DNA from 3 places in the Exiguobacterium sp. OS-77 genome. Region 1 is predicted to be linked to each of the others. Evidence: riboswitches for the same ligand, from Rfam matches in the RefSeq annotation. Region 1 holds a riboswitch; each other region holds the start of a gene.
The links. Region 1 has a riboswitch for S-adenosylmethionine ahead of metK (methionine adenosyltransferase). Riboswitches for the same ligand answer to the same signal wherever they lie in the genome.

Region 1 (4,258 bases):
ATCCGTCGCACTCTCGAAACGAAGGAAATTGTTCTGGAATTTCTCAGCAAGCGAACGCGCTTGTGTGTCGTATTCGTCCGGATTCGACCAGACGCGTACCGGGTTGAGTAACTCACTTGGAACACCAGGAACTTCGAGCGGCATATGAAGTCCAAAGATCGGGTGTTCTTCTGTTGGAATCGTTGCAAGTGTGCCGTTAACGGCAGCGTTGACCATCGTCCGTGTATACGATAGCTTCATGCGGCTACCTGTTCCGTAAGCACCGCCTGTCCAGCCCGTGTTGACGAGATAAACGGTAACACCATGACGATCAATCAATTCGCCGAGCATCGTCGCATACTTTTCAGGCATCAGTGGAAGGAATGGTGAACCGAAGCACGTCGAGAAGGTCGCTTCTGGTTCCGTGACCCCACGTTCTGTTCCAGCGAGTTTTGATGTATATCCTGATAGGAAGTGATACATCGCTTGTTCTTTCGTCAATTTGCTGATCGGGGGCAAGACGCCGTACGCATCAGCTGTCAAGAAGACAATCGTCTTCGGATGACCAGCGCGTGACGGAACAGCGATGTTATCGATTGCCGTAATCGGATAAGCAGCACGCGTATTTTCCGTCAACGATGTATCATCGTAATCAGGATGACGGGCTTCGTCGAGTACGACGTTCTCAAGGACGGTTCCGAAACGGATCGCGTCAAAGATTTGCGGTTCTTTTTCACGCGATAGATTGACCGTCTTCGCGTAACATCCGCCTTCGATGTTGAAGACACCATCGTGCGACCAACCATGCTCATCGTCACCGATCAATTGACGGCTATCATCGGCTGAAAGGGTGGTCTTACCAGTACCAGATAGACCGAAGAACAAGGCGACGTCGCCTTCGTGTCCGACGTTTGCCGAGCAGTGCATCGAAAGGACGTTTTCTTGTGGCAAGAGGTAGTTCATGACGGAAAAGATCGACTTTTTGATTTCTCCAGCGTATTCCGTTCCACCGATCAAGACGATTCGGTGTTCGAACGACATCGCGATGAACGTCTCGGAGTTCGTTCCGTCAACGGCAGGATCTGCTTTGAAATGTGGCGCGTAGACGACCGTGAACGGTTCGAAGGCAGCCACTTCAGGATACTCGCGTAAAAAGAGTTGTTTGGCAAACAGGTTATGCCAAGCATATTGTGTGAGCACACGGACCGGAAGGGTGAAGTGCGTATCTGCTCCAGCAGCAGCTTCTGTGTAGTAGAGATGATCAGCTTCGTTCATGTAACGAAGAACCTTTTGCAACAATTGTTCAAATTTGTCTCCATCCATTGGTTGGTTGACATGACCCCAATCAATGTGAGACTCGCAGGAAGAATCACGGACGATGAACTTATCTTTTGGTGAACGACCTGTAAATTTCCCCGTTTCTACAGATAATGCGCCGTTCTCAGCAAGGACACCTTCTTCGTTTCGAATCGCATGTTCGACAAGTTCAGCAACAGATAGTTGTTTGAACACATGCTCTTTCTTGAGTAGTTCTTCGATATTCAGGACCGTCATCGGCATCCTGACCCCACCTTTCCCCTACGTTGGTTTTGGCTCACTGTATTTAGTATGACACATTTATTATATATGACATACTAAAGAGAGAGCAATCATTTTCTAGTGCTGATTTCTATTTATCTGGAAACGCTTTCAGCATTAACAGTTTAACATCTCTTTCAAAAAGTTTCGACTAGAATTTGAAACCTTGCTTGACAGAGTAGTTACAACTTTATATCATGTAATTCGTAACGGATACTCTTATTCTGAGCAGGTGGAGGGAACAAGGCCCGAAGAAACCCGGCAACCGTCCTACATTAATTCACATATTAATGAGGGAAAAGGTGCTCTCCTGAAGCGAAGTAAACACTTCGAACGATAAGAGGGTAAAGGAAGAACGCACAACCTTTCCCTGACCATTTTTTGGACTTGGAAAGGTTTTTTTCATTTTACCGTCCCACTCAACTAGGGGAAATGAGTACACCGTCAAATTCTTTTTTGGGAGGGTCATACATGACAAACCTTAATCGCCGACTATTCACGTCGGAGTCAGTCACTGAAGGTCATCCAGATAAAATCTGTGACCAAATTTCGGATTCAATTCTTGATGCAATCCTCGCAGCGGATCCAAACGCGCGTGTTGCGGCAGAAACTTCTGTTACAACAGGTCTCGTTCTCGTTGCAGGTGAGATCACGACATCCACTTACGTCGACATTCCAAAAGTCGTTCGTGAAACGATTCGTGAGATCGGTTATACACGCGCGAAATACGGTTTCGACGCGGACACATGTGCTGTATTGACATCAATCGATGAGCAATCAGCAGACATCGCTCTTGGTGTAGACCAAGCGCTTGAAGCACGTGAAGGTAGCATGTCTGATGCAGAAATCGATGCAATCGGTGCAGGAGACCAAGGTCTCATGTTCGGTTACGCAACGAAAGAAACACCAGAACTCATGCCACTTCCAATCTCGCTTTCACACCGTCTCGCACGCCGTTTGGCAGAAGTGCGTAAAAACGGTCAACTCGACTACCTTCGTCCGGACGGAAAAACACAAGTCACGGTCGAATACAACGAGAACAACGAGCCGGTTCGTGTCGATACGATCGTCATCTCGACACAACACGCGGAAGAAGTTACGCTTGAGCAAATTCAAGCTGACTTGAAAGAACACGTCATCACACCGGTCATCCCGGCTGAATACATCGACGCAGCAACGAAATTCTTCATCAATCCAACTGGTCGTTTCGTCATCGGCGGACCACAAGGAGATGCTGGATTGACGGGTCGTAAGATCATCGTTGATACGTATGGTGGATACGCACGCCACGGCGGTGGAGCATTCTCTGGTAAAGATCCAACAAAAGTCGACCGTTCAGCTGCATACGCAGCACGTTACGTCGCGAAGAACCTCGTTGCTGCAGGTCTTGCAGACAAAGCAGAAGTTCAACTCGCGTACGCAATCGGTGTCGCGCACCCGGTATCAATCGCGGTTGATACATTCGGTACAGGAAAACTTCCTGAAGCACAACTCGTCGAATTGGTTGCTGAAAACTTTGATCTTCGTCCGGCTGGAATCATCAACATGCTTGATCTCCGTCGTCCGATCTATCGTCAAACAGCTGCATACGGTCACTTCGGTCGTACAGATGTTGAGCTTCCATGGGAGCAAACAGATAAAGCAGCAGTTCTTGAAGAACAAGCAAAACGTTTCGCATAATCAAAAAGTCCGAGAACCCTATGCGGGTTTTCGGACTTTTTTGTTTACGGGGAACTTTGCAGGAAACGAATGTTTTTTCTAGAAGAGGGTAAAAGTACATGAGTCGATTCGTATGAATACAAAGGGGGGTTCCGATTATGGAAATACGCGAAGCTATTCCAGCCGATGCAGGACGTATTCATGACATTGCCGTCACATCCTGGTTGGATACGTATGCAGAAATCTATTCCGAGCGCTCGAAAGCGCATTTCGTGCAGGAAGCGTATCCGCAAGAGGAGGTTGTTCGTGCGATCCGGACGGCAGAAGAAGCACGGGGAGAGTATTTTTATGTCGGAATCATCGATGAGGAAATCGTCGGTTTCATTCATGCTATTGATGTTGAGGGAACGTGGGAAATCATTCGTCTGTACGTCTTACCGAAATATCAGCAAAACGGAATCGGACGACGATTGATCCGTGAACTCGAACGACAAGGAGCCGTCCCACTCGAAGTATACGTGGAGGCACGTAACTATAAAGCGCGTCAGTTCTTGATCTCATTCGGTTTTGAAGAACTCAGTGAGATGACGGAAGAAGTCTTTGGGCAAGTAGAATCTGTCATTCGCCTTCGCCATGTCGCCTCGTGAAATCCGTCTTGGGACGGTTTTGTGTGCGTTTGAAATAAGGTATCGTAAATAGGAAGTATGAAGTGAAGAGGTGAGTTTGTGGTTGAACAACCAACAGGAATCATCGTATTAGTCTATCCGTTACAACTGCGTGCCCGTCCGAGTGAAGCTTTGATTCGGGTACTCGAACGAGAGTATGAAGTATTGCTCGTCGACGCCCCACGTCGTATCTCGTTTGAAGAACATGGTCAACTGTTAAAAGAAGCATTACGTGAAGCCGGGAAACGCAAGCTACCGATTCATATCGTCGCCTGTAGCATGGGCGCACTCGTCGTCAATCGTCTGTTGCAAGAATATGAATTACCGGTAGCAAGCCTTGCATTCATTTCACCGTTGTTTGATTGGCACCCTTCGAA
Region 2 (4,258 bases), 250 kb from region 1:
CAGTTCATCATATCGTAGATTGCTTGCCTCACAGCTGGGTGCTCCCAGTTCAAGTCCGGTTGTTCTTTGGCGAAGGAATGAAAATAATACTGCCCGCGCTCTTCACTCCACGTCCACGGACTTGGCGCAAAGTACGAGCGCCAGTTGTTCGGAGGCGTCTCTTTCGTGCCATCCTGCCAGATGTACCAGTCATCCTTATCGTTGATCCGCTCACATGACTGACGGAACCAGTCATGCTGGTCACTCGTATGGTTCACGACTAAATCGAGAATGACCTTCAATCCACGGGCATGAGCGGCCGTGATCAACTCCTGTAGATCCCCCATCGTTCCCGCTTTTTCCATGATCTCGTAATAATCGGCAATATCATAGCCGTTATCGACGTCCGGGGAACGATAACACGGATTCAACCACACGACATCGACACCAAGTGAAGCGATGTAATCAAGCTTCTCGATGACACCTCTTAAATCACCGATCCCATCCCCGTTCGAATCTTTAAAGCTACGCCAGTAGACTTGATAGACGACTGCCTCTTTCCAGTTAGCTCGCTTCATCTTCCCACTCCTCTCCCTACTCTTTATTCCCGCTCCACTTATCTGTACCTGTTTATCCGACAATTTTTTTAAATTTCGAAAAAGTTCTTTTCTTTTGACTGAATATTCGTTATCCTTGACGACAATACCACGAAGGAGGCATTCATCCATGAAACATTTCGCTCCATCCATCGCCATTGATCGGCTTCCTGCTCCCGTCTTCGCTGAACTTGCGAACCGAATCGGTGCTGTAAAAGCTGCCGGACATGATGTCATCACACTTGGTCAAGGAACACCCGACCAAACGACGCCTGTACATATTCTCGATGCCTTAAAACAAGCTATCGACGAGCCAACGAACCTTCAATATCCACCATTTCGTGGACATGATTTTCTAAAACAAGCTGTCTCAAACTTTTACGCGACTGAATTCGGTGTCACGATCGATCCGGCAACGGAAGTCGCGATTCTCCTCGGCAGTAAAGCCGGAATCGTCGCCTTACCGCAGACGATCGTCAACCCTGGAGAAGGTGTCATCGTCCCGGATCCAGGATACCCGGATTACCTGTCTGGTGCAGCACTTGCTGGCGCTTACCCGATTACGCTTCCGTTGCTCGAGAAAAATGATTTCTTGCCGGATTATGACTTACTTGATACGACGGACGTTGAGCGTGCCCGGATGTTGTTCCTCAACTACCCGAGTAATCCGACGGGTGCGACCGCGACGGCAGAAGCCTTCGAACAGACAGTCGCTTTCGCCGATGCCCATGATATCTGTGTCGTTCATGACTTAGCATACGGCGGTATCAGTTTCGATGGTCCGACGCGAAGTTTCTTGCAGACGGAAGGGGCGAAAGACGTCGGAATCGAGCTATTCTCACTCTCAAAACGCTTCAACATGTCCGGCTTCCGGATTGCCTTTGCCATCGGAAATCCGTCCGTCATCTCAAGCATCGAAACGTACCAAGAACATCTCTACGTCAGTGCCTTCACACCGATTCAGCATGCGGCGACCGTCGCCCTCACGAGTGACCAGACGTGCGTCCGTGAGTTAAGTCGCTTGTATGAAACACGACGCGATGCGTTGTTCGCAAAACTTGATGCAATCGGCTGGAGTGGACCACGCCCGGGCGGTTCCTTCTTCGTCTGGCTTCCTGTTCCGGAAGGTTACACGTCCCAGAGCTTCACCGATCATCTCCTTGACGAAGCGCACGTCGCTGTGACCCCTGGATCCTTCTTCGGCGAACACGGTGAAGGCTACGTCCGGATCAGCTTGATTGCTGACGTCGAACGTCTAGAAGAAGCCGTCGATCGAATCGGAACGCTCAACCTATTCCGGACACCTGTTGCGGAATAATTCTGAAAAAACATTTGACAGATGGGAATCATTTCCGTTAAAGTAAGTCCCAACAGCATAACTACTTATCGAGAGCGACCGAGGGATTAGGCCCAACGACGTCCGGCAACCACCTGTAAGGAACGGTGCCACATCCTACAGAATGATTTTCATTCTGAGAGATAAGTTACGAAATCTTACACTTTCGTCGCTTTTTTCTGGTTGCTCCGCTACTAGGAAAAAGCGACTTTTTTTGTATGAGGAGATGAGCGGATGATTGAATTCAAACACATTACAAAACGGTTCGTCCGAGATCGGACCCCGATTTTTGCCTTACGGGATGTCGATTTGACGATCCAAAAAGGAGAAATCTTCGGAATCATCGGTGAGTCCGGTGCCGGTAAAAGTACGTTGCTTCGCCTAATCAACGGGCTCGAGCATCCGACACAAGGAACCGTCAAGGTCGACGGTGTCTCGCTCGGCGGGATGTCAAAAGCAGATTTGCGTCAACTTCGCTTGCGGACAGGAATGATCTTTCAACATTTCCAATTGATTCAGTCGCGCAACGTCGCAGATAACATCGCTTTTGCGCTCAAGGCCGCTGGCGTCAAACGAGCAGATTTCCCGGAGCGGATTCGCGAACTCGTCTCGCTCGTCGGACTTGAAGGATTTGAGACGAACTTCCCGAGTCAATTAAGCGGTGGGCAGAAACAGCGCGTCGGGATTGCCCGGGCACTCGCAAACAATCCGACCGTCTTGTTATGTGATGAAGCGACATCCGCTCTTGACCCCGTTACGACACTACAGATCCTTGAACTGCTGAAGGATTTGAATGAACGACTCGGGTTGACGATCGTCCTCATCACGCATGAGATTGATGTCGTCAAACAGATTTGCCATCGTGTCGCGGTCATGTCACAAGGTGAAGTCGTTGAAGTCGCCTCAACCTATGACTTGTTCAGTCAAGCTAAGCATCCGGTGACGCAACATTATGTCGATACGGCACTACAAATCGAATTGCCGGAACGCATCTTACAGGCAACCCCAGGCAAGATCATCCGCTTGCAGTTCACGGGCGAAAAGACCGGTGAGAGTACGTTATCAGAAGCGATCCGCCGTTACGATATCTCAGTCAGCATCTTGCACGGCAAGGTCGACTACATTCAAGACGTCGCCTTCGGTGTCCTCATTGTCAGCTTGACGGGATCATCCGATCAAATCGCTCTTGCCCTCGACTGGCTCGCGACGGAACTTCATGCACTCGAGGTGATTCAGGATGTGGCTTGATCGTATTCAAACGATGTTACCTGAGCTCTTGAAGGCACTCGGCGAGACAGCATGGATGGTCGGAATTTCACTTGCTTTCGCATTGGTCGTCGGGATTCCGCTCGGAATTCTCTTGTTTGTCACCGACCGCGGATTATTTTTTCAAAACCTTGCCGTCCGCCGTGTTCTTGACTTCGTCGTCAACATCGTCCGGTCGCTACCGTTCATTATCTTGTTGGTCGCCCTCATTCCGTTGACGAAGTTCTTACTCGACAATACGATCGGTCCGACGGCAGCATCTGTCAGTCTCAGTGTCGCAGCGATTCCATTTCTCGCGCGACTCGTCGAAACATCACTCCGTGAAATTCCGCCTGGTCTAATCGAAGCAGCGGAAGCCTGTGGGGCGAAACCATTGCGGATCATCGTCAGTGTCCTCTTACCGGAAGCACTCCCTGGCATCATTCAGGGCATCACATTAACGACGATCAGCTTGATTGGCTTCTCAGCGATGGCTGGTATCGTCGGCGGCGGTGGTGTCGGTGACCTCGCGATCCGTTTCGGTTACTATCGCTACGATAATCTCATCATGATCGTGACGATCGTCGTGCTCATCGTCATCGTTCAAAGTATTCAAGCACTTGGCAATCAACTGGCGCGAAAAACAGATAAACGCTAATCACACATACAAAGGGAGAGTGGAATCATGAAAAAACGATATGCCTTTTTAGCAACAGCCTTACTCGGTGCAGGAGTCCTCGCAGGATGTGGAGACAGCAGCGCTGATGAAAAAAACAAGACGATCAAGATCGGGGCGACGAGCGGTCCGTATAGCGACATGGTCAAACAAGCGATTCAGCCACAACTCGAAAAGAAAGGCTATAAAGTCGAAATCGTCGAGTTCAGCGATTACATTCAACCGAACATCGCCCTCGGTAGCGGCAATATCGACGCCAACTTGTTCCAACACTCGATCTATCTAAAAACGTTTTCTAAAGAAAAGAATCTCGACTTAAAAGGACTGATCACGGTTCCGACAGCACCGATGGGACTATACAGTAAAACAGCGAAGACACTTGACGACGTCAAGACAGGTGCTGAAGTCGCGACGCCGAATGATCCG
Region 3 (4,258 bases), 1.9 Mb from region 1:
TTAGTCAGCGGTCAAACGGGTTACGTCCTCAACCCTTATATCAGCACGAGCAAACCCGATATGAAACTGACACAAAAAGCAATCAATCGAACGAAAATCTATACCGTCAAACAGACGACATCCTTCTTTTCGAGTCCAACCAGTCCAAAAGGCAGCGGACTCGTTGAGCAAGGCAAACGTGTTTATCCGCGTCACCGGGTCGGAAACTTCTATGTCATCCAGTCAGGCTGGACACCCGTCTATCTTCCGGTCTCAGCTGTGACGATTACGTCCGATAAACGGGTCATTAAAAAGAATAACACGCGCGGTGAAAAGCTGATTCAAGCAGCCGTCCAACATATCGGTACACCTTACACATGGGGATCGCAAAATGCCGTGAACGGTGGCTTCGATTGTTCCGGTTTGATTCACTACGCGACAAATAAGGCTGGAAAATACGGTGGTCGGACGAACGTTCGCGGCTACTGGTACGGTGCTTTCTTTACGAATCGCCGGACGAGTATCTCGAGTGGTAAACGCTCGGATATCGTCTTCTTCCAGAACACCTACACGGATGGTCCATCGCATATCGGAATCATGCTCGATAGCGAACACTTCATCCATGCGGGCGGTTCACAGCTCCAAATCAATTCGATTTATGAACCGCGTTGGCAAGAGCATTTCCTCGGATTTAAATCGATGTAAGACAAAAAAAGACGAAGCCGTCGAATTCGACGGCTTCGTCTCTTCTTATCGCAACACGTCAGAATGTCATCTCGACGTATTTCGTTACTTGTCGATCCATCAAGTATAACTCGATCTGTTCACGGTATGCTTTATAGTGATCGGATGCGATATGCGCTTCAAGTGCCTCTTCGTCCTGATACACTTCATACAGCATGAATTGATGCTCGTCTTCGATCGATTGGTGCAAGGAATAGCGTAAGCATCCTTCCTCTTTTTGTGCGGCATGATAGACCGTTTCTAAAATCGGAAAGACTTGATCCGCGAGTCCTGCTTTGATTGTAAGTACAGCGTTGACGACGATTTCTCCCATGTTTCATTATCCCCTTTCGTGATTACCTGTATCTGTACCCATTTTCACGAAAAAACACACGTCAAAGGAGCTTGAAGATGCAAACTCAACTTTTTGAAGCACTCGAACAATTCGAACCGACGATGATCGCGTTACGGCGTGATTTCCATCGACATCCGGAACTCTCTTTTCAGGAAGTCCGCACACCAGAACGAATTGCAAACTTTTACGCGGAACGGGGCATCCCTCACGAAACAGCCGTCGGAGGTCGTGGTGTCGTCGCGACGATCGAAGGCAAACACCCTGGCCCAACGATTGCGGTCCGTGCAGATTTTGATGCTTTACCACTTCAAGAAGAGACAACACTTGCTTTCCGGTCAATCCATCCCGGTGTCATGCATGCTTGCGGACACGATGGGCATACGGCGATGGTGATGGCTCTTGCTGCTACGCTCTATCCGTTACGGGATCAATTGCAAGGAACGATTCGAATCATTCATCAGCATGGAGAAGAGGTCTTTCCTGGCGGAGCCATCCAAATGATCGAAGCCGGCGTTCTCGAAGGCGTCGATGCGATTTTCGCGACACATCTCGAAAATGATTTACCGGTTGGTACGATTGGGTTTCGGGAAGGACATACATTATGTGCGATCGACGAATTCGAAATCATCGTTCATGGTCAAGGTGGGCATGCCCAGGCACCGCACAAAACAAAAGATGCGCTCGTCGCTGGGGCACAACTCGTCTGTAACTTACAACACCTTGTCAGTCGACGGGTCGACCCATTTGAGCCAGCAGTTCTCGCAATCGGATCCTTCCACGCAGGAACGGCGCCGAACATCGTCACGGGTGAAGCACGCATCGTCGGGGAGATCCGGACGTTCAATGAAACCCTGCGGCATCAGCTCCGACAAGAAGTCGACCTTGTCGCCAAAACGACGTGTGCCGGCATCGGTGCTACTTATTCGATTGACTTCACGACGGGTTACCCGGCGCTTTGGAATCATCCGGACGAGACAAAACTCGTTCAGGAAGCTGCTTCTTTCTTACCGGAAGCATCTGTCCGGTCACTCACACCGATGATGGCGGCGGACGACTTCGCACATTATCTAACACACGTCCCGGGAAGTTACTTCTTTACCGGCTCCGGATATACGGACGGTCGCATCAATCATCCACAGCATCATCCGCAGTACGAGATCAACGAACAAGCGTTATTGGTTGGTGCGAAAACACTCGGAGCGACGGTTTTACGTGCCTTGAAACCTAAGGATTGACTTTATTTCTATGTGAATGGTATCATCACAACAATGATAACGAATGACATCAACTTCATATACCCTTATCAAGAGTGGACCGAGAGATCTGGATCGATGACGTCCCAGCAACCTGCGTATAGCAAGGTGCTACGACCAGCAAAGCGAAAGCTTTGGTTGATAAAAAGCGGCGACTCCTTTTGCAACCAAGCGAAGGAGTCGTTTTCGTTTTTCTCGCTGTCAGACATACAATGGGAATTTCCCACGGAGAGGAAGAGACGGATGGAAAAAGCAACATTTGCAGGTGGATGTTTTTGGTGCATGGTGACACCATTTGAAGAATTACCAGGAATCGAGGGAATCGTATCAGGTTACATGGGCGGTCACGTCGACAATCCGACGTATGAGCAAGTCAAAACAGGAACGACGGGACATCTCGAAGTCGTCCAAATCACGTTTGATCCGAGCCTATTCCCGTACGAGCGTCTGCTCGAACTCTACTGGCCACAAACGGATCCGACGGATGCAGAAGGTCAATTCCAAGATCGTGGCACGCAGTACGCACCAGCGATTTTCTATCATACGGATGCGCAGCATGAAGCAGCAATCGCTTCCCGTGACGCCCTTGCTGCAAGCAATCGTTTCAAACAACCCATCGTGACGCGGATCGATGCCGCTTCTGAATTTTATCCGGCGGAAGAGTACCATCAAGACTTCCATAAGAAAAATCCAGAACACTATAAAAAAGATCGTGCTGCCTCTGGTCGCGATGCTTTCATCGAGCAGGAATGGAAAGATACGACGACGGTCTAATCACCTCGAACCACATACAGTAGCTTAGACTGATTTCAAACATCTCGTTCTTCCCCTACTTTCCAGTAGAAAGTGGAGGATGACCGAGATGTCACTGGAGTCAGTCTTTTTGTATGTAAACAAATGATGTCTTCTTTACCAACACCCTCACACAAATTTGTAATCGTTTACAAATGAAGTCTTTTGTTTTACGGTTAATAAAAATTAACCGGTTAAAAAGGAGATGATTGCATGGAACAAAAAGCGATTCACATATTAGAGAGCTATGAACAGTTAAAAGTGATCAGTGATCCGTTACGAACAAAAATCCTCATGTTTCTCGTCGAAAAACCACATACGGTACATCAGTTAGCCCACTTGCTGACGTTATCCCGCGCAAAGATCCTCTATCATGTACGAGAACTTGAAAAGCATGACTTGATTCGCCTCGTCCGGACGGAAGAACAGGGCGGCAATCTATTGAAATACTATCAAGCGATTGCTCGAGGCTACATTCCTGCCGATCATCTACTGAACTTCGTCGAGACGAATGAAGCGACCCGGCAGTCGTATCTTGAGGTATTGGACCGAGCAAAGACACGCGTCCTCACCGCTCCAACTACTGCTTTTTCTCCTGTGTCTTCAAACGTTGAAGACTGGATGAGCTTATCGCTTCAAAAGGAACTGACGATGTCTGAAGCCAATTTTCGGCAATTTGCTACCAAATATCGTGCTCTATTGGACGAGTTCACACGGTCCCCTTCACTAGACGAAGAAGATAAAAAACACTTCTATATCATGACGACTGCCTTTGCAATTGATGAACCACTATTTGAGAATGACGACGTCTAAACCGGAGGTGCCATATGCTGCCTGTTGAAATGGATACGCAACAATCGCTGTTTAAAAATCGATCTTTTTTATTTTTATGGGGGTCCAGTATGTGCTCTGCCCTCTCCCTATCAACCTATTTATTTGTTGAACAATGGTATGTCATCCATACGCTAAACCAGGCGTCATATCTCGGATTCGTCCTCATGGCCACCTTGTTACCCCGTATTTTTCTCATGTTGTTCGGTGGCGTCTTATCCGATCGCTATAAACGTTCGACGATCATGCGCATCTCGAGCGCTTTACGAATCAGTTTCATTCTCTGTCTTCTCGTATTACTTCATGCCGATCAGCTTACATTGTT

Region 2: it holds a riboswitch for S-adenosylmethionine, as region 1 does, so the genes downstream of both, EXG77_RS02680 (methionine ABC transporter ATP-binding protein) here and metK (methionine adenosyltransferase) in region 1, are expected to answer to the same signal.
Region 3: it holds a riboswitch for S-adenosylmethionine, as region 1 does, so the genes downstream of both, msrA (peptide-methionine (S)-S-oxide reductase MsrA) here and metK (methionine adenosyltransferase) in region 1, are expected to answer to the same signal.

Annotation. Positions count from the first base shown of each region.
Region 1 covers NZ_DF239008.1:809,708-813,965, forward strand. Annotated here, with positions in the region: gene pckA (phosphoenolpyruvate carboxykinase (ATP)) at 1-1,539, opposite strand, end outside; SAM riboswitch class I at 1,774-1,900, shown strand; gene metK (methionine adenosyltransferase) at 2,029-3,237, shown strand; gene EXG77_RS03945 (GNAT family N-acetyltransferase) at 3,375-3,863, shown strand; gene EXG77_RS03950 (serine aminopeptidase domain-containing protein) at 3,942-4,258, shown strand, end outside.
Region 2 covers NZ_DF239008.1:560,620-564,877, reverse strand. Annotated here, with positions in the region: gene EXG77_RS02690 (alpha-glucosidase) at 1-557, opposite strand, end outside; gene EXG77_RS02685 (aminotransferase class I/II-fold pyridoxal phosphate-dependent enzyme) at 706-1,893, shown strand; SAM riboswitch class I at 1,956-2,061, shown strand; gene EXG77_RS02680 (methionine ABC transporter ATP-binding protein) at 2,146-3,159, shown strand; gene EXG77_RS02675 (methionine ABC transporter permease) at 3,149-3,814, shown strand; gene EXG77_RS02670 (MetQ/NlpA family ABC transporter substrate-binding protein) at 3,842-4,258, shown strand, end outside.
Region 3 covers NZ_DF239008.1:2,747,246-2,751,503, forward strand. Annotated here, with positions in the region: gene EXG77_RS14025 (SH3 domain-containing protein) at 1-684, shown strand, start outside; gene EXG77_RS14030 (putative quinol monooxygenase) at 743-1,036, opposite strand; gene EXG77_RS14035 (M20 family metallopeptidase) at 1,114-2,292, shown strand; SAM riboswitch class I at 2,355-2,458, shown strand; gene msrA (peptide-methionine (S)-S-oxide reductase MsrA) at 2,554-3,084, shown strand; gene EXG77_RS14045 (winged helix-turn-helix domain-containing protein) at 3,316-3,915, shown strand; gene EXG77_RS14050 (MFS transporter) at 3,945-4,258, shown strand, end outside.